DNA from 2 places in the Tsukamurella paurometabola genome. Region 1 is predicted to be linked to the other one. Evidence: riboswitches for the same ligand, from Rfam matches in the RefSeq annotation. Region 1 holds a riboswitch; the other holds the start of a gene.
What was found. A riboswitch is a leader RNA that binds a small molecule or an ion and turns the genes downstream of it on or off. The one in region 1 is predicted to bind S-adenosylmethionine.
Positions count from the first base shown of each region.

Region 1 (11,143 bases):
TACGAGAAGGCGGGTGAGCGCACCGAGAAGGCGACGTTCGTCCGCGAGGACGGCAAGTGGAAGAAGTGCTCGTGAGCTACGCCGGAGACCTGACTCCCCGCGAGGCCTGGGACCTGCTCGAACAGGACCCGGCGGCGGTCCTCGTGGATTGCCGCACCGAGGCGGAGTGGAACTACGTGGGCATCCCCGAGCTCTCGCAGGTCGGGCGCAATCCCGTGCTCGTCGAATGGCAGCGCTACCCCGACGGCGCGCTCAACCCGACCTTCGTCGAGGAACTCCGCGCGAAGGGCGTCACCGACGACGCGCCCGTCGTCTTCCTCTGCCGTTCCGGGCACCGCTCGATCGGTGCCGCGGAGACGGCCACCGCCGCGGGCGTGCGGCGCGCCTACAACGTGCTCGACGGCTTCGAGGGGCCCCTCGACGCGCTCGGTCACCGGGGCGCTGCGGGCTGGCGCGCCGACGGCCTGCCCTGGCGGCAGTTCTAGGCTTGACACCATGACGGAGTTCAGCCCCCTGCCCGACGGCCTGCGGCCCGAGACGTACGCCGTGCGCGGCGGAGTCCTGCGCACGAACTACGAGGAGACCTCCGAGGCGCTGTTCCTGAATTCGGGCTACACGTACCAGAACGCCGAGGCGGCCGAGGCGGCCTTCAACGGCGACATCGACCGGTTCGTCTACTCGCGGTACGGCAACCCGACGGTGGCGATGTTCCAGGAGCGCCTGCGCCTGCTGGAGGGCGCCGAGGCCTGCTTCGCGACCGCTTCGGGCATGTCGGCGGTCTTCACCGCGCTCGGCGCGCTGCTCAAGGCGGGCGACCGGCTCGTGGCGGCGCGCTCGCTGTTCGGCTCCTGCTACGTGGTGTGCAACGAGATCCTGCCGAGGTGGGGCATCGAGACCGTCTTCGTCGACGGCGAGGACCTCGCGCAGTGGGAGTCGGCGCTGAGTGAGCCCGCGCAGGCGGTGTTCTTCGAGACCCCCGCCAACCCGATGCAGGGCCTCGTCGACGTGCGCGCCGTGGCTGCGCTCGCCCACGCCGCTGGCGCGCAGGTGGTGCTCGACGCGGGCTTCACCCCCGTCGGCTATCAGGATTCGTTCGGCATGGGCGCCGACGTGATCGTCCACTCCTCCACCAAGACCATGGACGGCCAAGGGCGCGTCATGGGCGGTGCGATCCTCGGCCGGTTCGACTACATCGACGGCCCCGTGAAGCAGCTGATGCGGCACACCGGTCCGGCGATGGCGCCGTTCAACGCGTGGGTGCTGCTCAAGGCGCTCGAGACGCTGGACCTTCGGGCCGAACGGGTCAGCGCGAACGCGCAGAAGGTCGCCGAGTTCCTCGACGCCGACCCCCGCGTCTCGAAGGTGCTCTTCCCCTTCCTGCCCTCCCACCCGCAGTACGAACTGGCGAAGCGCCAGATGAAGGCCGGGGGCACGGTCATCACGCTGGAGCTGGCCGATTCGGCTACGGCGGCGGGGAAGGCGCGCGCCTTCGAGTTCCTCAACCGGCTGCAGGTCATCGACATCTCCAACAACTTCGGCGACGCCAAGTCGCTCATCACGCACCCCGCCACCACGACGCACCGCGCGACGGGGCCGGAGGGTCGCGCGAAGATCGGGCTCACCGATTCGATGCTGCGCCTGTCCGTCGGGCTGGAGAACGTCGACGACCTCATCGCCGACCTGGACCGCGCCCTCGGCTGACCCGGCGCCGCGAGTGCGGTCGGTTTCCTGCACTGTCCGTGGGAATTCGACCGCACTCACGCGTTCAGATCGTCGATCGCCGCGCGCCAGCGGCGGACGGCCTCGACGTCCACCGGCGTGTCCCAGCCGCCGTGTCGCACCCCACTGCCGGCGTGGAACGCGTCGATCCCCGCTGCCGTGAGCCGCGGAAGATGATCGAGGCGGAGCCCGCCGCCCGCCAGGAGCCGCTGCGGCGCATCTCTTTCCGCGATGAGGGTGTCGACGCCGTCGTCCACACCGGTCGCCGCGCCCGCCGTGAGGAAGGTGTCCAGGCTCGGGAGGCCGGCGACAGCCTCGCGCAACGCCTTCCGGTCCGCCGCGTGATCGATCGCGCGGTGGAACGTCCACGGCGCGCCCTCGATCGCTTCGACGATGCGCGTGACCGCCGGCAGGTCGACGGTCCCGGCGGGCGTGAGGAAGCCGAGCACGAACTCCTGCGCCCCGGCATCGCGGAGTCGCTGTGCGGTGCTGACCAGTGCGTCGAGGTCTCCCGGTGCGAAACCGGCTCTCAGTCGGAGCATCACGCGCACAGGTAGATCCACGGCGGCGCGGACCTCGGCGGCGGTGGCGGGGGAGGGGCTGAGACCGTCCGCCGCCATATCCGCGACCAGTTCCACCCGATCCGCCCCGCCCTCCTGCGCAGCGACCGCGTCCCACGCGTCCAGAACGATGACCTCCAGCAATGCCATTCGCCCACCCTAGACGTGCTCGGCGCGAGCCGATCGACGCTGCTGGGGACTCACACGGAGTCGTCGAATCGATACGGGGCACTGTAGATGTCGAGGTCGAGGGCGATGCCTCGTGCGCCGAGCGAGGCGAGCGTGGTCGGGGAGAGGGTTACGCCCTCGTTCCCGCCCTGCAGGAACCATCCGCAGAACAGGCGGAGCGTGTATTGATCGGACAGCTCCCGCCAGACGCCGAGATCGGTGGGGAGTCCGGTCAGCAGCCGCGTCACCTGCGTATCGATGTCGGCGGGCTCGGTGTCTTCGACAGCGAGGGACCACAGACCGAACCGGGCGGTCCGGGTGCCGCGCCCGGCCGGTACGAGGTCGCCCCGCGCGTAGGACAGCGTCGGCGAGGTGCCGAGTGTCCGGGTGATGGCCGACGGGTCGAGAGCAAGGCCGCTGAGCTGCAGAGACGCGACGGCGCGGTGTATGAGCGGCACATGGTCGACGGTAGGTCGCAGCGCGCGCGAGATCAACGGAGTATTCGCCGGTGAAACCACTGGCGCCGCGATCAGCGGCCGATCTACGGTGCTGCTCATGGAGGTGCCTGAGCCGACGAGCCTGCGCCCGCTCACTGATCGTGAGCGGGCCATCCTCGACGGCTTCCTGTACTTCGCCTTCCCCGGCGTCGGCGAACTCCGCGCACAGGTTCCCACTCTCCGCGTGAACTCGGACCGGTCCTGCCCCTGCGGTTGCGGCACGGCCGATCTCGTGGCGGACCGCGCGCTGGCACCGGCCGCCGCGGCGAGTCCGCTCCCGGTGGGTGCCGACATCCCCGGCGACGGCGACATACCGTTGGGCGGGATGATCGTGTTCCTGCTCGACGGCTTCCTCGCGAGCCTCGAGGTCTACTCCTACGGCAGCGGCCCGCTCCAGCTGCCGGCGATCGAAGACGTCGTATGGAGCGGGCCCGATGAGTGACTCCGGCGGCGTCCGGCGCCCCACACCCTCGGAGGTCACCGCGTTCGACGCGGCTTGGACTCGGAACGTCGGCTCTGAACTGCCGTACGCGTACTGGCTTCGGGCGACGTGCCATGAGCGATGGGTGAGGCTGCACAGCCTGCCGGAGAGCAAACAATATCCGGACACCGAGGCCGAGTACGACGTGGTGCTCACCCGCTATCTGGCCGAACTCGACGACCTGCGGGCAGGTGCGGACGACCTGTGGGTGGTCACGTCGTCGTACTCGTCCACAGCCCGGCCTGTTCGACGGTCCGCCGACCTCGTCGGTCTGCTCCCGCGGCCGCGCCTGTGGCGCACCTTCACCGAGGACGACGAGGGCGAGGAGTACCGGATCTGGACCCATCACTACCTCTCCATCGTCCGGCGGGATGCCGATGAGGTTCGGCGCCTGCTGCGCTTCGTCGCCGACGAGGTGGTCAGCGGCGTCATGATCACCGATGCGGACGCGACCTGGGTGCATCACCCGTACGACGGTGGCGCCGACCTGATATTGCCGACGACCGGTGAGCGCGACCGCACAGCGGCTCTCTTCTCCGACTGGCTTCCGGCTCCGGGCTTTCCGGGCGCTTCCCTCGGCGATGCGGTTCTGGACTGCGATGGTGCGAACCGCGGGGCGTAGATGTCGGGGCAGTCGTTGAGCGAGCTTCGAGGGTGGAGGCGCGGCCCGGAAAACATCTGGAAGTCTTCGTTGCAGTCGAATAGCCTCCTGGACATGGATATGCGGAAACTCCCCGAATCGCTGCGGCAGTACGACTGCCGTCGGTTCGGCGTGCCTGCATAACCTGCGGCAACCCGGGCCGTCGTTCCAGCGCCGGCCCGGTACCCATGCGTCACACGCATGGCTTCTCGGACCGGTGACCATCACATCGAGACGAGAAAGACATGGAGAAGATCAGTAAGTCGTTGGTCTCGTGGGCGTCCATCTTGGACGACAAGACCCGCGAGCAGGCGATCACCACGGCCAAGCTGCCGTTCATCTACCCGCACATCGCGTTGATGCCCGACGCCCACCTGGGCAAGGGCGCCACCGTCGGTTCGGTCATCCCGAGCCTCGGCGCAGTGATCCCGGCGGCGGTCGGCGTCGACATCGGCTGCGGCATGATCGCGGTCCGTACCCAGTTCACGCTGGCCGATCTGCCGGACGACCGCGCGACGGTCCGCGAGGCCATCGAGCGGGCGATCCCGCTCTCGCCGGGCCGCTACAACACGAAAGTCGTGGCCACGGCGGAGCCGAGGATCGCGGAGCTGACGGCGCTCGCCGAGCGCGCCGATTTCGATCCCGCGACGTACGCCGGGAACTGGGCGCTGCAGCTCGGTACCCTCGGCGGCGGGAATCACTTCATCGAGATCAGCCTCGATGAGGACGACACCGTCTGGGCGTTCCTGCACTCCGGCTCTCGCGGCGTGGGCAACAAGATCGCCCAGCACCACATCGCCGTGGCGACCCGCCTGTGCAAGCAGTGGTGGATCCAGCTGCCGGATCCGGACCTCGCGTACCTCGTGGAGGGCACGCCCGAGTTCCGCCGGTACATCGCCGAGCTGACGTGGGCGCAGCACTTCGCGCTGCTCAACCGTGAGGAGATGATGGACCGGGTGATCCGCCAGCTCGGCGAGTGGGTGGGAACACCTGTCGTCGAGGCGGAGCGGATCAACTGCCACCACAACTTCACCAAGCGCGAGAGGCACTTCGGCAAGGAAGTGTGGGTGTCCAGGAAGGGCGCGATCGAGGCGACCGAGGGCAAGCTCGGCCTGATCCCGGGCTCCATGGGCACCGCGTCCTACATCGTCGAGGGCAAGGGCTACGCCCCGTCGCTCAACAGCTCGCCGCACGGCGCGGGCAGGGAGTACTCCCGGTCCGCGGCGCGGAAGACCTTCACGCACGAGCAGTTGCGGGAGGCCATGGCGGGCATCGAGTTCCGTGACAGCCCCGACTTCATCGACGAGATCCCGCAGGCCTACAAGCCCATCGACCGCGTGATGGCAGATGCGGAGCAGTTGGTCACGGTCCGCGCCGTGCTGCGGCAGATCGTGAACGTCAAGGGGCAGTGAACATGTGCAGGTTGTGGCTGCGGCACGCTGTTGATTCGCAGCCACAACCTGCGCAAGTCCGTGAGAGATCCTCAGCGACCCGCCGCGCCTTCCTCGAGGAGGCGAAGGGCGTCGGGCAGTGCGTACACCGACGACACGAACGGAAGCTTCACGTCCAGGTCGGTGCGCCGGTGCGTCGCGGTCGAACCCCAGACTCGCGTACCGTTCCGGCGCACCCAGGCGATGGTTCGATTGACCCATCGTTCGTAGTCCGAGGAGACGGCCAGCATCGAATCCGCCTGAGACCCGATCGATCCGGTGCTGAGGCCCTCGGCGGTGCAGGTCGCGGGTTCCCAGTACAGGGCCGGCGACGTGTTCGAGTCTACGAGGCCCTCCGTTGTGCTCGGTGTGAGGCGCCTCCAGTTCAGGCGGTTGAACAGCGCTGACCTGGTTCCGCCAGTCATGGCGTCGCTCTCCTCGCGGGCCACGACAGGCGGTCCGAGTGAACGGCTGGCAATCAGCACCTGGGGCACCGCCAGCGCCTCCGCCCTGGACAGGCGGAGCGGCGGCGTCGCGACCACCGGCCATGGATGCAGCGTGACGTCCTCGGGCTCGCCGAGGCGATCCAGCATGCGCGCGTGATCCTCCTCGGTCGCGTAGTACCGGATCGCGGTAACCATGCTCAGCGCTTCCGGAACAGGCGGTCGAGGTGGTAACTGGCGATCTCGACTGCGCGCTCAGGCGTGTGATGCCCGATGATCACCGAGGTGCTCAAGCCGTTGCAGAGGGCGACGAGAGTGTCCGCCTCCAGGCCGGGATCCGCGCCGGCGGCGAGTTCCCCTGCGCGGGAAGCGTCGTCGAAGGCGGCGGCGACGGCCGCGCGGAGCCGGCCGACGCCCCCGGCGAGCGGTTCCGCTGCGAGAGCGGGATCGGTCGACGCGAGACCGCTGAACGCGGAGGAGACCCGGTAGAAGTTCCGGCTGGGAGGGTCGGTCGGCAGCGCCTCCTCGATGAACGCGGTCAACACCTGCCACGGCGTGGGATCCGCTCCGATGCGCGTGAGCCGGGCCCGCCACCGCTCGTTCGATTGCTCCTCGAGCCTCCGGAGCGCCCCCACGAGGAGCTGTTGCTTGCTCGTGAAGTAGTACTGCACGAGCCGCAGTGAGACGCCCGCTTCCGCGGCGACCGAGCGCATCGACACCGCATGCAGGCCGTCGCGAGCAGCGACGCGGGCCAGCGCGTCGGCGATCTCAGCTCGTCGTTCGTCGTGATCCACGGACCTCGGCAACGCCACCTCCTTGTTGATACAGTCGTATCACATCATTTTGATACAGGTGACGTAGAAAGGTGGGTCATGTCTGGACGCGTGCTCGCCGCGGCCTGTCTCGCGCAGCTGATGATCACGCTCGACGTCTCGGTCGTGAACATCGCGCTGCCCGCCGTCCGGGCCGACCTGGGGCTCGGCACCGTCGGGCAGCAGTGGGTGGTCACGGCCTACGCCCTGCCGTTCGCCGGCTTTCTCCTGATCGGTGGCAGGTTCGCGGACCTGGTCGGTGTTCGCACGACGTTCGGTGGCGGCATGGCGCTGTTCACCGCGGCGAGCGTCGTGGCCGGGGCGGCCCCCGACCCGGGGGTCCTCCTCGCGGGGCGTGCGCTCCAGGGGCTGGCCGCGGCGTTCGTCGCGCCCGCCGCGCTGGCACTGGTCACCACCACCTTCGAGGAGGGAGAGGCGCGCACCCGGGCGCTGGCCTGGTGGACCGCGATGAGCATCGCGGGCGGCACGGCCGGCAACCTGTGCGGCGGCGTGCTCACGGAGGCGTTCGGCTGGCGGTCGGTGCTCCTGGTGAACGTTCCGCTCGGCGCGATCGCCTCGACCCTGGCGCGGCGTGCCCCGGTGCCCGCCGGAACGGCGCGATCGCGCGCACGGCGCGGCCGCCTGGACGTGGGCGCCGCGGTCCTGGTGACGACGGCGCTCATGACCGCCGCGTTCGGGCTCGGCGCGATGGGCGAGCGGCGCTGGACGGCCGGCGGCGCGGCGCTCGTGACGGCGGCGATCCTGTTCGCCGCCTTCGTCCGTCGAGACCGCCGCAGTCCGCTGCCGATGGTCCCGGCCGGTGTGCTGAAGGGGCGGGTCGTGCGCTGGGGCAACGTCGGGATCCTGCTCGCCGCGGCGGCGCTGGTTCCCATGTGGTTCTTCCTGTCACTCCAGCTGCAGGTCGTGCTGGGGTATCCGCCCATGATCGCCGGTCTCGCGTTCCTGCCGCACACCGTCATCCAGTTGATCGTGGGCCTGCGGTGCGCGCCGCGCCTCCTCCAGCGATACGACGCAACCGCATTGGTGGCCGTCGGCTCGCTCCTCCTCGCCGCGGGCTTCGCCTGGCAGAGTCGTCTGGTGCCCGAATCGACCTATGTCGCAGCGGTTCTCCTCCCCGCCGTTCTCATCGCGGTGGGGGCGGGCGTCATGAATCTACCGTTGACCGCGATGACCGTCGCCGGCGTTCCCGATTCGATGGCGGGCATCGCCTCGGGAATCATGAACTGCGCCAAGCAGATCGGTGGTGGTATCGGGTTGGCCGTGCTCGTGGCCGCGACCGCGGGTATTGCCGAGCCCGCGACCGCCTACGGCGCCGCGTTCGTGATCATGGCGGGCCTGGTCGCGGCCATCGGCGTCGGAGCCGTGCTCGTCGCGCGGAGTCCTCAGCCGGGGAACGGGTCCTCCGTGTGACCGACGAGATCGGCGACGGAGTCGATCGTGCGGGTGGGGCGGTAGGGGTAGGCGGTCACGGACTCGCGGGTGGAGATGCCGGTGAGCACCAGGATGGTGCGGAGGCCGGCCTCCAGGCCGCAGACGATGTCGGTGTCCATCCGGTCGCCGATCATCAGCGTGTCCGCGGAGTGCGCCCCGAGGGCGCGCAGGGCCGACCGCATCATGAGGGAGTTCGGCTTGCCCACGTAGTACGGCGACCGGTTCGTGGCCTCGCGGATGAGGGCGGCCACGGCGCCGGTCGCGGGCAGCAGGCCGTCGCGCGACGGCCCCGTCGGATCCGGGTTCGTGGCGATGAACCGCGAGCCGCGCTCGATCAGCCGGATGGCGGTGGTGATCGCCTCGAACGAGTACGTGCGGGTCTCGCCCAGTACCACGTAGTCGGGATCGTTGTCGGTGAGCACGTAGCCCACGTCGTGCAGGGCCGTGGTCAAGCCGGACTCACCCACCACGTACGCCGTCCCGTTCGGTCGCTGGTCCTGCAGGAACTTCGCGGTGGCGAGCGCCGACGTCCAGATCCGGGCCTCGGGGATGTCGAGGCCGGTGGCGACCAGTCGCGCGCGCAGGTCGCGGGGCGTGCGCGTCGAGTTGTTGGTCAACACCATGAACGGCGTGCCGGCCGCCGTGAGTTCCGCGATGAAGGCGTCGGCGCCGGGAATGAGGTGCTCCTCGTGGACGAGCACCCCGTCCATGTCCATCAGGTACGTCCACTCGGTCATGCCGCGAATCTACTCCGGATGATTTGGCGTCGCCGTGATTCGAACCTTGACGACCGGACCGCCCACAGGGCATTCTCGACGCAGGTCATGAGTGCCAGTGACAAGCCCCGGCTCGCTGGTCGGCAACCCTCCTCCGCGGTGGGGTGCTCCGGGTGACGACCTGGCCGCATCGGAAGGGTGCGGCAAGCGCGGATTCGCGGCACTGCTCGGCGGTGCCGCGCGTCCTCAACTGTTGAAGGACACGTCTCATGAGTATCACCACCTCCGAGCGCACCGCCGTCTGCCTCACCCCGACCGTCACGTCGCCGGCCGCCGCCGTCCGCAGCGCGCCGCTGTCGCTGGGGCCCCTCGCCGCCGTCACCGGTGCCGACGAGTACGCCCCGCTCAAGGACGGCGCGACCGTCCGCTACGCCAACTTCGACTACGCCGCGAGCGCCCCGGCCCTGGTCGAGGTGCAGGCCGCGGTCCAGGAGGCCCTCGGCGAGTACGCGAGCGTGCACCGCGGCGCCGGCTACCTCTCGCAGCGCTCCACCTCTCGCTACGAGCGAGCCCGCGAGGTCGTCGCCGAGTTCGTGGGCGCCCGCGCCGACGATCACGTCATCTTCACCGGCAACACCACCGACTCGATCAATCTCCTGGCCGGCTGCGTCCCCGGCGAGGTCGTGGCCCTCGACTGCGAGCACCACGCGAACCTGCTGCCGTGGAAGCGGATCGGGGCCCGCGTGATCTCGGCGCCGCTGTCGATCGAGGGCACCCTCGAGGTGCTCGAGAAGGAGCTGCGCGCCCGGCCCGCGGCCCTGGTCAGCGTGACCGGCGCCTCCAACGTCACGGGCGAGGTGCTGCCGATCCGCCGGCTCGCCGCGCTCGCCCATCGCCACGGCGCGCGCATCGCCGTCGACGGCGCCCAGCTGGTCCCGCACCGTCGGATCTCCCTGCGTGAGAGCGGCGTCGACTACCTCGCCTTCTCCGGCCACAAGCTGTACGCGCCCTTCGGGTCCGGCGTGCTCGTCGGCCGCGCCGACTGGTTCGACGAGGCCGAGCCCGTCCGCTGCGGCGGCGGCGCCAGCTACGAGGTGATCGGCACCCCCGTCTCGAAGTCCGTGGAAGTGGCCTGGCACACCGGCCCCGCCCGGCACGAGGCGGGCTCGCCGAACGTCCTCGGCGCCGTCGCGATCGCCGCCGCCTGCGAGGCGATCACCCGGCTCGGCGACGACGCGATCGCCCGCCACGAGCGCTTCCTCACCGACCTGCTGCTCCGCTCGCTCGAGGGCATCGACGGGGTCCGGACCCTGAAGATCTGGGCCGACTCCACCGAGCGGGTGGGCATCGTCGCGTTCACCGTCGACGGCCGCACGCCCCGCGAGGTCGCCGAGTTCCTCTCGTCCGAGTACGGGATCGGCGTGCGCGACGGGAAGTTCTGCGCGCATCCCGTCGTTCACCGATTGGGGTGCTACGACGGTGCCGTCCGCGCGAGCATCGGCCTCGGCACGAGCGAGAACGACGTGCGCCGCCTGGTGCGCGCACTCCACGACCTGTCCGCACGAGCGAAGTAGTCACCGCCCAGGAGGAAACAACGCCATGACCGTCTCCCGCCCCGCCCTCGTGGTCACCGTCGACGGTGAGCCCGAGTCCGTGCACCTGACCCGGGTGCGCGCCGCCGACCTCCGTCTCGCGCAGCGCGAGCGCGGCTACCTGCGTGCCGAGGCCGAGCGCGCCGGGCGGGAGCCGGGGGCCGTCGCGCTCGAGGTCGACGTGGTGATCGACGAGCGCGCGGCCGACGCCCGCGCCAGCTACGCGCCGCAGGGCGACGGCGCGCGGGGCATCACGTACGTGGGCACCCCGTCGGGCCTGAAGTCCCTGATCGAGGACGTCTACGCCGCCGAGGTCGCCGATGCGGTCGTGCTGCGGCCCGTCGGCGGGGCGCGGACCAAGGACCTCATCGCCACCCTGCTCGCGGCGTAGTCGCGGAGCGGCCCGGGTCCGGCCGCGCCCCCGCGGCGGCGAACCGGGCATACTGGTCGCCGTGACCGAGCAGTACTCCGCCCGCACCGAGGCCGTCCGCGCGGCGCTGGTCGCCGCGGGCCACCCCGACACCGTCCGGCACGTGCCCGACGGTGCCAGGACCGCCGCGGAGGCCGCCGCCGCGCTGGGCTGCGAGGTGGGCGCGATCGCCAACAGCCTCGTCTTCCTGGCCGACGGTGCGC
Region 1 is NZ_LR131273.1:995,563-1,006,705, reverse strand. Features, by position in the region: gene ELY19_RS05285 (Rv0361 family membrane protein) at 1-75, shown strand, start outside; gene ELY19_RS05280 (rhodanese-like domain-containing protein) at 72-485, shown strand; gene ELY19_RS05275 (O-succinylhomoserine sulfhydrylase) at 496-1,701, shown strand; gene ELY19_RS05270 (copper homeostasis protein CutC) at 1,758-2,429, opposite strand; gene ELY19_RS05265 (DUF4279 domain-containing protein) at 2,480-3,004, opposite strand; gene ELY19_RS05260 (hypothetical protein) at 3,003-3,386, shown strand; gene ELY19_RS05255 (DUF3885 domain-containing protein) at 3,511-4,047, shown strand; gene ELY19_RS05250 (RtcB family protein) at 4,311-5,477, shown strand; gene ELY19_RS05245 (hypothetical protein) at 5,549-6,088, opposite strand; gene ELY19_RS05240 (TetR/AcrR family transcriptional regulator) at 6,139-6,750, opposite strand; gene ELY19_RS05235 (MFS transporter) at 6,811-8,181, shown strand; gene ELY19_RS05230 (HAD-IIA family hydrolase) at 8,154-8,939, opposite strand; SAM riboswitch class IV at 9,023-9,134, shown strand; gene ELY19_RS05225 (aminotransferase class V-fold PLP-dependent enzyme) at 9,188-10,492, shown strand; gene ELY19_RS05220 (hypothetical protein) at 10,518-10,901, shown strand; gene ELY19_RS05215 (YbaK/EbsC family protein) at 10,963-11,143, shown strand, end outside.

Region 2 (11,143 bases), 1.6 Mb from region 1:
CTGCTCACCGACTTCCCCGGTGCGGTCGCCGGCAAGAACGGCTATACGGACGACGCGAAGAAGACATTCGTCGGTGCGGTCGACCGGGACGGCCGCCGCTACGTGATCGTGCAGATGTTCGGCCTCTCGCAGGCCGGCAACACGTACTGGGACCAGTACCGCCGGCTGCTCGACTACGGCGTGGCGCTGCGCGGGAAGTCCGTGGGCACGCTGGTCACCGCCGACGGCGCCGCGCCGGGCCCCGAGCGCGGCGAGAAGGACGTCGTCGTCGAGAGCGGACCGTCGGGCATGGGCAACGGCACCCGGCTCCTCATCGGCCTCGGCGGCCTCGCACTCATCGCCGTCCTGGTGGGTGCCGCGATGCGCACGAACCGGGGCCGCTGAATGGTCGCCGCACCCGTCGGCGCCACGTCCGTCCCGGACAAGGGGCTGCGCTCGAACTCCCTGGGCCTGCTGAGCAACATGGCGATCGGCCTGTCGTCCACCGCGCCGGCCTACAGCCTCGCGGCGACGCTCGGCGGCGTCGTCGGACACGTGCAGGGCAAGGCTCCGGCGATGTTCGTCGTCGCCTTCCTGCCCATGCTCATGGTCGCCTTCGCGTACAAGGAGCTGGCGGCCGACACCCCGGACGCCGGGACCACGTTCACCTGGGGTAGCCGGGCGTTCGGTCCGTGGATCGGCTGGATGGGCGGCTGGGGCCTCGCGGTCTCGGCGATCATCTGCCTGGCGAACGTCGCGGAGATCTCCGCGACGTACCTCCTGCGGTTCGTCGGGCTGAGCTCGCTCGCCGACGACCGCCTGGCGGTGGTCGGCTTCGGCTGCGCGCTCATCGTCGCGATGACCTGGGTGTCGTACCGCGGGATCGTCGTCTCGGAGCGGATGCAGAACGTGCTCATGTCGATCCAGTTCGCCGTGCTCGGCGTTGCCGCGGCGGCCGCCCTGTGGGCCGTGTACCGGGGCACCGCGGGTCCCCAGGCCGTGCGGCCGAGCTGGGACTGGCTCGACCCGACCGGGCTCAGCGCCTCGCAGGTCGCCGCCGCGGTGATCCTCTGCATCTTCCTGTACTGGGGCTGGGATGCCTGCCTCGCCGTCGGGGAGGAGACGAAGGACTCCTCGTCGACGCCCGGCCGGGCCGCGGTGCTCGCGACGGTCGTGCTCATGGGGACCTACGTGCTCGTCGCCGTTGCCGTGCAGTCCTATTCGGGATTCGGCGACACGGGTCTCGGGCTCGGCAACACCGACAACCACGACGACGTGCTCACCGTGCTCGGCCGCCCCGTCGGGGGCGCCGTCCTCGCCGGCCTGCTGGTGCTCACGGTCGCACTGTCGGCCCTCTCGTCGACCCAGTCGACGGTGCTGCCCACCGCGCGCGGCACCCTCGCCATGGCGATCTACCAGGCGGTCCCGGAGCGCTTCGCGCGGGTGCAGCCGAAGTACCTCACGCCGTCGTTCGGCACCCTCGTGATGGGCGGTTCCGCGTTGGCCTTCTACCTCACGCTCGCACTGCTCAGCCGCAACACACTCGAGGATTCGATCAGCTCCCTGGGGCTGGCGGTGGCCTTCTACTACGCGATCACGGCCTTCGCGTGCGCGTGGTACTTCCGCCGTACGCTGCGCCGGTCGGTGCGGAACCTGGTGCTGCGCTTGATCTTCCCGGTTCTCGGCGGGGTGGCGATGATCTGGGCGTTCGCCCAGAGCGCGATCGACATGATCGCACCGGACTACGGGCAGACCGTGATCGGCGGCATCGGCGGCGTCTTCGTGATCGGTGTCGGCATGCTGGTGCTCGGCGTCCCGCTCATGGTCGCGTGCGCGGTCACGCGCCCCGCCTTCTTCCGCGGCCGCACGCTGCCCCGGGCCACCGCCCCCGAGGACGCCTGAGCGGCCCGGTCAGCGCTTGCGCCGCAGCAGCGACCCGAGACCGAGGCCGGCCGCGAGTCCGGCGGCGCCCGCCAGCGCGGTCCGGCCGCCACCGGGTTCCGTGCGGACGACGGGCGAGATCACCACGGGCTCCGGGGCCGCCGGGATCACGTAGCGCTGATTGCGCGGGTCGGTCGCCGCCCAGGCGGTGGCGAACAGCACGATCCGCGCCGTGAAGTAGATGAACAGCATGATGCCGAGGATCGGGCCGAACGTCGCGCCGGCCGGGCCCTTCATCGCGTTGCCGATGAGCAGCGTCGCGAGCTGGGTGAGGATCATGAACGCGATCGCCGCCATGAGGCCCGCGCGGGTGGCGTTGCGCCACGGGAACTGGACTCGCGGCAGGCGCGCGATCACGAAGGTCCACAGCACCCAGAGCGCGAGCAGCGTGACCAGCAGGGTGGCGCCGGAGATGACGAAGTGCAGGCCGGGGGTGTCGCCCAGCCCCGCGGCGTCGAGGAGCTTGGCGGTGAGCGGGCTGCTGCCCGCCGCCATGAGCGCGATGCACGCGACGAGGGCGACGAACAGGCCGGCGAGCGCGCCGAGGTCGGCCAGCTTGGTCTTGACGAAGTTCTGCTCCGGCACCTCGCTGTCCCACATCTCCGTGAGCCCGGCGCGCACGTTGGACATCCAGCCGAGGCCGGCCCAGAGGCCTCCGGCGAGGCCGACGATGCCGACCGTGCCGCGGGAGGCGATCGCCTGGTCCACCAGGTCGCTCACCGAGGTCCGCAGGCTCGGATCGCTGATCACGGAGTTGATCTGGTCCTTGATCTCCGCGAGCAGGTCGGCGTCGTTGATGAGGATGTAGCCGCCGATGGCGAACGCCACCATGATCAGCGGGAACAACGCGAACACGCTGAAGTACGTGATGCCCGCGCCGAAGTAGTCGCCCTTCTTGTCCTGGTACCGCATGGCGGCCGCGACGATGTGGTCGAACCACGGCCATTTGTCACGGTACTTCTGGAGCATGGTTGGACGTCCTCCTGCAACTGCACAGTTGGCTAGGGCGCCAGGAACCCTACCCTGTCGTAGACGTCCGCGAGGGTGCGGGAGGCGATCTCCCGCGCCCGCTCACGACCCGACGTGAGAACTTTGTCCAGTTCGGCGCGGTCGTCGAGGTACCCCTGGACCCGGTCCCGCAGCGGCGTCGCGAAGTCGACGAGAACGTCCGCGACCTGTGCCTTCAGGTCGCCGTAGCCCTTGCCCTCGTACGCGCGCTCCAGCTCCGGGATCGGGGTGCCCGTGAACGCCGACTCGATGGTGAGCAGATTCGACACGCCGGGCTTGTTCTCCCGGTCGAAGCGGATCTCGCGCTCGGTGTCCGTGACCGCGGACCGCACCCGCTTCGCGATGACCTTGGGGTCGTCGAGGATGCTGATCAGCCCCGCGTCGGACTCGGCCGACTTGCTCATCTTGGCCGTCGGGTTCTGCAGGTCGTAGATCTTGGCGGTGTCGGAGACGATGTACGCCTCCGGCACCACGAAGGTCTTCTTGAACCGGGTGTTGAAGCGCTGCGCCAGGTTCCGGGTGAGTTCGAGGTGCTGCCGCTGGTCCTCGCCCACCGGAACGAGCTGCGGCCGGTAGAGCAGGATGTCGGCGGCCATGAGGATCGGGTAGGTGAACAGGCCCACCGAGGAGCTCTCGGTGCCGTTCTTCGCCGACTTGTCCTTGAACTGGGTCATGCGGCCGGCCTCGCCGAACCCGGTGATGCAGCTGAGCACCCACGTCAGCTCGGCGTGCTCGGGGATCTGCGACTGCACGAACATCGTCGAGCGGGCGGGGTCCACGCCGAGCGCGAGCAGCTGCGCCGCGGCGAAGACGGTGCGCTCCCGCAACGCCTTCGGGTCGTGCGGCGTCGTGATGCCGTGCATGTTCGGGATGAAGTAGAACGTCTCGAACTCGTCCTGCAGCTGCACCCATTGCCGCACCGCGCCCAGGTAGTTGCCGAGGTGGAACGAGTCCGAGGTCGGCTGGATGCCCGACAGCGCACGCTGCCGCTTCGCGGGGGTGGGGGCGGTTTCCGTCACGGGGAACGAGTCTATCGACCGCGCTCGGGCGCGTCTCCTCAGTATCGGGCCCGACGGCGCCGTCCCCGGCGCGACGCTCGGCTCAGGCGTACTCGACGGTGACGGGCGCGTGATCCGACCAGCGCAGGTTGTAGGCTGCGGCGCGCTCGACCCGGGCGGACACCGCCCGCTCGGCCAGCTTGTTGTTGGCGATCTGCAGGTCGATGCGCCAGCCGGAGTCGTTGTCGAAGGCCTTGCCCCGCCAGGACCACCAGGCGTACGGCCCCGGAACGCCGGGGTGCAGCTCGCGCACGACGTCCTTGAAGGCGCGCCCCTCGCCGATGTATTCACTCATCCAGGCGCGCTCCTCGGGGAGGAAGCCCGAGTTCTTGACGTTGCCCTTCCAGTTCTTGATGTCCAGCTCGGTGTGCCCGATGTTCCAGTCGCCGCACACCAGGACCTCGCGCCGCCGCCTGCCCAGCTTCGCCAGGTACGCGCCGAACTCCGCGCGGAAGCGGTCCTTCTCGTCCTGTCGCTCGGTGCCCACGTCCCCGGACGGCAGGTAGAGCGAACCGACGGTGAGGCCGTCGAAGTCGGCTTCGAGGTAGCGGCCGGCGTGGTCGAACTCCTCGCTGCCGAAGCCGATGCGCACGGCGTCGGCCTCGCGGCGCGACAGCACGGCGACGCCGTTGCGGCCCGCGGTCGAGGACTCCGCGGCCGCGAGGTGCCAGCCCTCCTCCAGGGCCGGCGCGAGCGCCGTGAGCGTCTGCTTGTGGGTGGCGCGCACCTCCTGGAGCAGCACCACGTCCGCCTTCGTCTCGCGGAGCCAGGGCAGCATGCCGAGGTTCTCCTCGGAGCGCTGCTTCACCGCGGCGCGGATGCCGTTGACGTTGATGGACGTGACGATCATGCGAGCGCCTCCACGGTCAGGCCCGCCGCGGCCCAGGCGGAGCGCACCCGGGGCCCGTCGGCGTCGTCGGACACGGACAGCAGTACCTGCACCTCCCGGTCCGCGAGCACCGCGACGAACGTCGCGAGCGCGCCGGCGTCGTCGGCGAGCACCTGCTCGGCCTCGGCGACCCCGAGTACGACGAGCGCGGGACCGCCGAGCCAGTCGAGATCGCCCAGGCAGTCGGCGAGGGCGTCCCAGTTGCCACCGAAGTCGAGCGGGAACTGCAGCGCGGCGGACACCTCGTCGAGCAGGGCGGCCTTCGTACGCATGCGGCTGCCGCGGGCGACGAGCACGCGCGGGCGCTCGCGCCGTTTGAGGGAGTCGAGATCGGCACGGGTCAGAGCTGCGCCGGCGCCGGACGTCAGGAACTGCGGGAGGGTGCTCATCGGATCCTCGTGAAGGTCTCGTAGTGGTCCAGGGTGTACCAGGCGCCGCCGTCGGCCCCGGTGATGATGCGCTCGGCGTCGCGGCCGCGGCCGGGCTTCTTGACGTTCACGTCCCACTCCGTGTACTTCGCGCGCCTGCCCTGCTTGTCGGTCTTCGGCAGGCGTCCCTCGAAGTTCCCGAAGTTGCGGCCGCCCTGCGTGCCCGAGCCGTCGTTCGGCGGCCAGGTGCCGGCGTCGATCCGGGCCAGGGTCGCACGGACGCGTTCCGGCACGGCGGAGTTCGACGGCGCGGTGGCCGACGCGGACGCTGCCGACGGGACGCCGGCCGAGGAGCCGACGGCCGGCTTCGCCGTGGCGGACGGCCCGGATGCCGACTTCCCGCACGCCACGAGGCCGACGACGGCGAGCAGGGCGATCGCGCACAGCGCGAGAATCCTTCGCATGGTCCACGACCCTACCGAGCGGCTCCGACAGGTTCCGCCGACCGCCGCGCGACCAGCATCCCCGTGCCGAACACCGCCAGCCCGGCGAGGGCCAGCGCGCTGCCGGCCAGGGCGGGAGCGGTGTACCCGCCACCCGCCGCGATGACGGCGCCGCCGAGCAGGGCGCCGAGCGCGTTGGCGATGTTGAGCGCCGAGTGATTCAGGGTCGCGGCCAGGGTCTGCGCCTCGCCCGCGACGTCCATCAGCCGGGTCTGCAGCGCGGGCACGAGCGCCGAGGCGGTGAGGCCGATCAGGAAGAACAGCGTCACGGCCGCGAAGGGCTGCGGCGCGCACAGCGAGAACAGCGCCTGCAGCACGACGAGCGCGAGCAGCGCGACCGCGATCGACCGGGTCACCGAGCCGTCGGCGGCGCGCCCGCCCACCGCGTTGCCGATCACCATGCCCACGCCGTACGCCGCCAGGACCGCCGGCACCGACGCCGCGCTGAGCCCCGACACGGAGGTCAGGGTCGTCGAGATGTAGGTGTACACGGCGAACATGCCGCCGAAGCCGACGACACCGGTGAGCAGCGCGAACCACACCTGGGGGCGGGCCAGCGCGCCGAGCTCGGTGAGCGGATTGGTCACCGGGATCTGCACCGACGGGAGGAAGGCGAGGAGCGCCCCGACGGTGACCGCGCCGATCAGGACCACGACGCCCATGGCGTACCGCCAGCTCAGCGCGGTCCCGAGCCAGGTCACCAGCGGCACTCCGATCACGTTCGCCACCGACAGCCCCATCAGCACCTGCCCCACCGCGCGCCCGCGCTCCGCGGGCCCGGCTAGGTGGGCCGCGACCAGCGCGGCCACGCCGAAGAAGGCGCCGTGCGGGAGGCCTGCGATGAACCGCGCCGCCATCAGCGTGCCGTAGGTCGGCGCGAAGACCGACAACGCGTTGCCGACCGTGAAGGCCACCATCAGCGCGATGAGGAGCGCCCGGCGCGGCACGCGCGCGAAGGCCGCCGCGATGAGCGGCGCCCCGACCACGACGCCCAGCGCGTAGGCCGAGATGACGTGGCCCGCCACCGGCTCGGTGACGCCGAGGTCGGTGGCGATGTCGGGCAGGAGGCCCATCGCCGCGAACTCGGTCGTGCCGATGCCGAAGCCGCCGAGCGCCATGGCGCCGACCGCGAGTCTGGTCCGGGCAGAAGATTCCACGCAACGGTGCAACACCGCCCCGCCTTCCGTGCTTCCCGCCCCTGCCTGTGACCTCGTTCACGGCCTTCCGCGTCGGTTATGCTGCGGGGAGTGGTCATGAGTGTCAGTGCGCAGCCCCGGCTTGCTGACCGGCAACCCTCCACCGCGGTGGGGTGCCCCGGGTGATGACCCGGTTTCCCGGCGGTCGCCGCCGGGTGGCAAGCGCGAGGAGAGGTTCGGTGACCATCAGCACCCGCACAGGCCGGCCGGTCGACAGCCCGCTGGGCGATTGGGCACGCGTCCCCGACGGCGCGGTGCAGACGGTGGCGCTGGGCCCGCTGGTGCTGGAGTCCGGTGCGGTCCTCGAGGACGTGACGATGTCGTTCCAGCGCTGGGGTACCCCCAACGCTGCCCGCGACAACGTCGTGGTGGCCTTGCACGCGCTCACGGGAGACTCCCACGTCACCGGGCCCGCGGACGCCGATCACCGCTCGGCCGGCTGGTGGGACGGGCTGATCGGCCCCGGCGCCGCCGTCGACACGGACGAGTGGTGCGTGGTCTCCGCGAACGTCCTGGGCGGCTGCTCGGGGTCGACGGGGCCCGGATCCATCGCCCCCGACGGACGTCCCTACGGTTCCCGCTTCCCCGTGATCACCGTGCGCGACCAGGTGGAGGCCGAAGCCGCTCTCCTGCGGGCCCTCGACGTGCACGACATCGCCTCGGTCGTCGGCGGGTCGATGGGCGGCGCGCGGGCCCTCGAGTGGGCCCTCATGTACGGGGACTTCGTCCGCTCGGCCCTGGTCCTCGCGGTGGGCGCCCGCGCCACCGCCGATCAGATCGGCACGCAGACCACGCAGATCGCCGCGATCCGGGCCGACCCGCACTGGCAGGGCGGCGACTACTACGGCACCGGACGCACCCCGGACGCCGGGCTCGGCGTCGCGCGGCGCATCGCGCACCTGACCTATCGCACGGAGATCGAGCTGGACAGCAGGTTCGAGAACCGCCCGCAGGGCCGCGAGGAACCGCGCGCGGGTGGCCGGTACGCGGTGACCTCGTACCTGGAACACCAGGCCGCGAAGCTGGTGAACCGGTTCGACGCCGGGAGCTACGTGGTTCTCACTGAGGTGCTCAATCATCACGACGTCGGCCGCGGCCGGGGCGGCGTGGACGCGGCCCTGCGCGCGTGCCGGGTCCCGGTCGTGGTGGGCGGCATCGACTCCGATCGTCTCTACCCGGTGCGGCTGCAGCGCGAGCTCGCCGAGCTGCTGCCCGGCAGTGGGGATCCGGTGATCGTGCACTCCCGCGACGGACACGACGGCTTCCTCACCGAGAAGGACGCCGTGGACTCCCTGCTCCGCCGGACCCTCGAGTTCGCGCGCCGCTGATCGGTCCGCGAGAGCGCCGCGTCAGGGCGCGGGTTCCGTCACCGTCGGCGCGGAGGACGGAGCCGGCGGCTCTCCCGTGACCACCTCCGCCGTCGCGTCCGACTGCGCCGCTCCGGTGTTCACCGGATTCGAACTGGAGCTCCCCGTCCCCTGCGCGGCGCCGGTCGCGGGGGCCACGAGGCCGTTGCCCGGCCTCGGCGCCGGTGATTCCGGTGTGGGCGTGCCGGTGCCCTCGGTGGGGGTGCTGGGCGCGGTGGTCCCGGACGGCGTCCCCGTCGGGCTTCCGGTGGGGATCGTCGGGAGGATCGTGGTCGGCAGCGTGCCCGTCGGCGATGTCGGCGGGACGGTCGGTGTCGACGGCACCGGCGGCCGCGTCGTGGTGGGGATCACGGGCGGCGGGGCGAAGGTCGTCATCGTGGGCGTGATCGGGTCGCCGTCGCCGTGCTCGGGCGGCACCGGCGTGGGCGCGACCGGCTTGGCGGGCGGCAGCGTCGACGTCACGCTGGTGATCCGCGGCTCCGTGGTGGTGCTGAGGTCCTCGGGGGTCACCGAATCGGAGGACGTGGGGACGACCTCCTCGGTGCTCCGCGCGGCCGGCCCGATGATCCCGGTGGCGTATCCCGTGGCGAGCACCGCGCCGGTCAACGCGGCGACCACCAGGAGCGGCAGGATGGCCGCGGTGAGCCGCACGCTGTGCCCGCCCAGGACGCCGATCCCGCTGTCCACCAGTGACGACGGTGCCGTCCCCGCGGCCCGGCGGTCCGCCGCGATGAGCGCGGCGCCGGAGGCGGTGATCGTCTCCGGCTCGTCGACGAGGACCGGCTCGATCCCGGCGTCGCGCGCGACCCCGGAAACCGCTTCCCGGACAACGGTGTTCAGAGCCCCGGCGCCGACGAGCGCCATCGCCTCGGGTGCGGCGGACGCCCCGGCGAGGGCCGAACGGACGAGCGCTGCGACGTGATCCGCGGCAGCGGAACCGGCACCGTCGGAGACGACGGCCCGCGTGCGCCGCTCGGCCGTGATCGCACCGTCGCGCACCGTGTAGAGGCGCGTCCCGTCGACACCGAGGTCGGCGACCAGCGCCGCGTCGTACCGGGCGATGGAGCCGCGCTCACCGAGGCCCCGCAGGACGGCGTCGGCGTCGCGCACGATCCCCGCGGCGCGGACCCCGCCGCGCGCACCCAGGCGGACGGAGAGCAGGTCGCGCCGCGAGCGGACCGTCACCGCGGAGGCGTCGACGTCGCCCTCCGCATGGCTCGCGAGCAGGTCGAAACCCGAGGACAGCAGGTTGCCGCGGCGCCCGAGCCGGTACGGCCCCGGATCGATGGTGCGCGCCTGGCGGCCGACGACGTGCCCGTCCTCGATGTCGAGGAGCACGCAGTGCACGGGACCGGAGCCCACGGACGCGCCGAAGGACGAGATCCTCATGGCACCTCCGATCGGGTCGCTCACCGAGCCGTTATCTGCCCACATCGTACCCGATGCCGAAACGTTACATACAGGAATAGAAATCTGCTGTTTCGAGTATGCGGGTTACTTGGTGCCGAGCGGGCTGATGCCGTAGGAGACGACGAGGATGGCGACGGCGGCCAACGCCAGCACCGTGGCGTCGAACCACCGGCTCCGCACGCGCAGCAGCCCCTGCCTGCGCTCGGGCAGCGTGGCGCGGAGCACGGCGCCGAGGCCGGTTCCCGCGCCGAAGACGTACAGGCCGCGCCGCCAGTACTCCAGGCCCACCAGGACCATCCCGGCCGCCAGGACACCCACGACCGCCACGTATCCCGCGTTCGCGATCACCGCACGCACCACCCGGGCGCGCCGGTACTGCTCGACCGCGGGTTCGGTCACTACGCCCCGCCCGAACGCGCGAGGTCGCGCTCCGCGGCGTCGATCACGTTGCCCAGCAGGAAGGCCCGGGTCAGGGGGCCGACGCCCCCGGGGTTGGGCGAGAGGTGGCCGGCGACCTCGGCGACGCCGGGATCCACGTCGCCCCGCAGGCCGTCGGCGGTGCGACTCACGCCCACGTCCAGCACCGCGGCGCCGGGCTTGACCATGTCCGCGGTGATGAGGCCGGGCACGCCGGCCGCGGCGATCACGATGTCGGCGCGCCGCACCTCGGCGGCCAGGTCGCGGGTACCGGTGTGGCACAGGGTGACCGTGGCGTTCTCGGACCGGCGGGTCAGCAGCAGGCCGATCGGGCGACCGACCGTGACGCCGCGCCCCACCACCACGACGTGCGCGCCGTCGAGCGGGACGTCGTAGCGGCGCAGCAGGTGGACGATGCCGTGCGGGGTGCACGGCAGCGGCCCGTCGGCGCCCAGCACCAGGCGGCCCAGGTTGGTCGGGTGCAGGCCGTCGGCGTCCTTGGCCGGATCGATCCGCTCGAGGATCGCGTTCTCGTCGATGTGCTTCGGCAGCGGCAGCTGCACGATGTAGCCGGTGCACGCGGGATCCGCGTTGAGCTCGTCGATCACGGCCTCGAGCTCGGGTTGCGTGATCTCCGCCGGGAGGTCACGGCGGATCGACTCGATGCCGACCTTCGCGCAGTCGGCGTGCTTGCCCTTGACGTAGGAGTGCGAGCCCGGATCGTCGCCCACGAGGACGGTGCCGAGCCCGGGGACGACCCCGCGCGCCCGCAGCGCGGTCACGCGCTCGCGGAAGCTCTCGAAGAGTTCGTCGCGGGTCTTCTTACCGTCCAATACGAGAGCCGTCACGGCGCACATCCTATCGCCCTCGGATCCGGCCGACGATTTCCACCGGTTCGAGTCGCTTTCGTTCGTATTCCAACCGATACTGAACCCATGACTGATCAGAATCCCCTCCAGCAGGGCATCCAGCAGGGCGTCCAGGGCATCCAGCAGGGCGTCAAGTCC
Region 2 is NZ_LR131273.1:2,580,409-2,591,551, reverse strand. Features, by position in the region: gene ELY19_RS12965 (D-alanyl-D-alanine carboxypeptidase family protein) at 1-384, shown strand, start outside; gene ELY19_RS12960 (APC family permease) at 385-1,881, shown strand; gene yhjD (inner membrane protein YhjD) at 1,891-2,889, opposite strand; gene trpS (tryptophan--tRNA ligase) at 2,922-3,947, opposite strand; gene ELY19_RS12945 (exodeoxyribonuclease III) at 4,030-4,836, opposite strand; gene ELY19_RS12940 (barstar family protein) at 4,833-5,264, opposite strand; gene ELY19_RS12935 (guanyl-specific ribonuclease) at 5,261-5,707, opposite strand; gene ELY19_RS12930 (MFS transporter) at 5,719-6,864, opposite strand; SAM riboswitch class IV at 6,996-7,113, shown strand; gene metX (homoserine O-acetyltransferase MetX) at 7,128-8,270, shown strand; gene ELY19_RS12920 (hypothetical protein) at 8,292-9,698, opposite strand; gene ELY19_RS12915 (DUF3017 domain-containing protein) at 9,804-10,118, opposite strand; gene ELY19_RS12910 (bifunctional methylenetetrahydrofolate dehydrogenase/methenyltetrahydrofolate cyclohydrolase) at 10,118-10,984, opposite strand; gene ELY19_RS12905 (HdeD family acid-resistance protein) at 11,072-11,143, shown strand, end outside.
Region 2: linked by a shared signal. The riboswitch ahead of metX (homoserine O-acetyltransferase MetX) and the one ahead of ELY19_RS05225 (aminotransferase class V-fold PLP-dependent enzyme) in region 1 are both predicted to bind S-adenosylmethionine.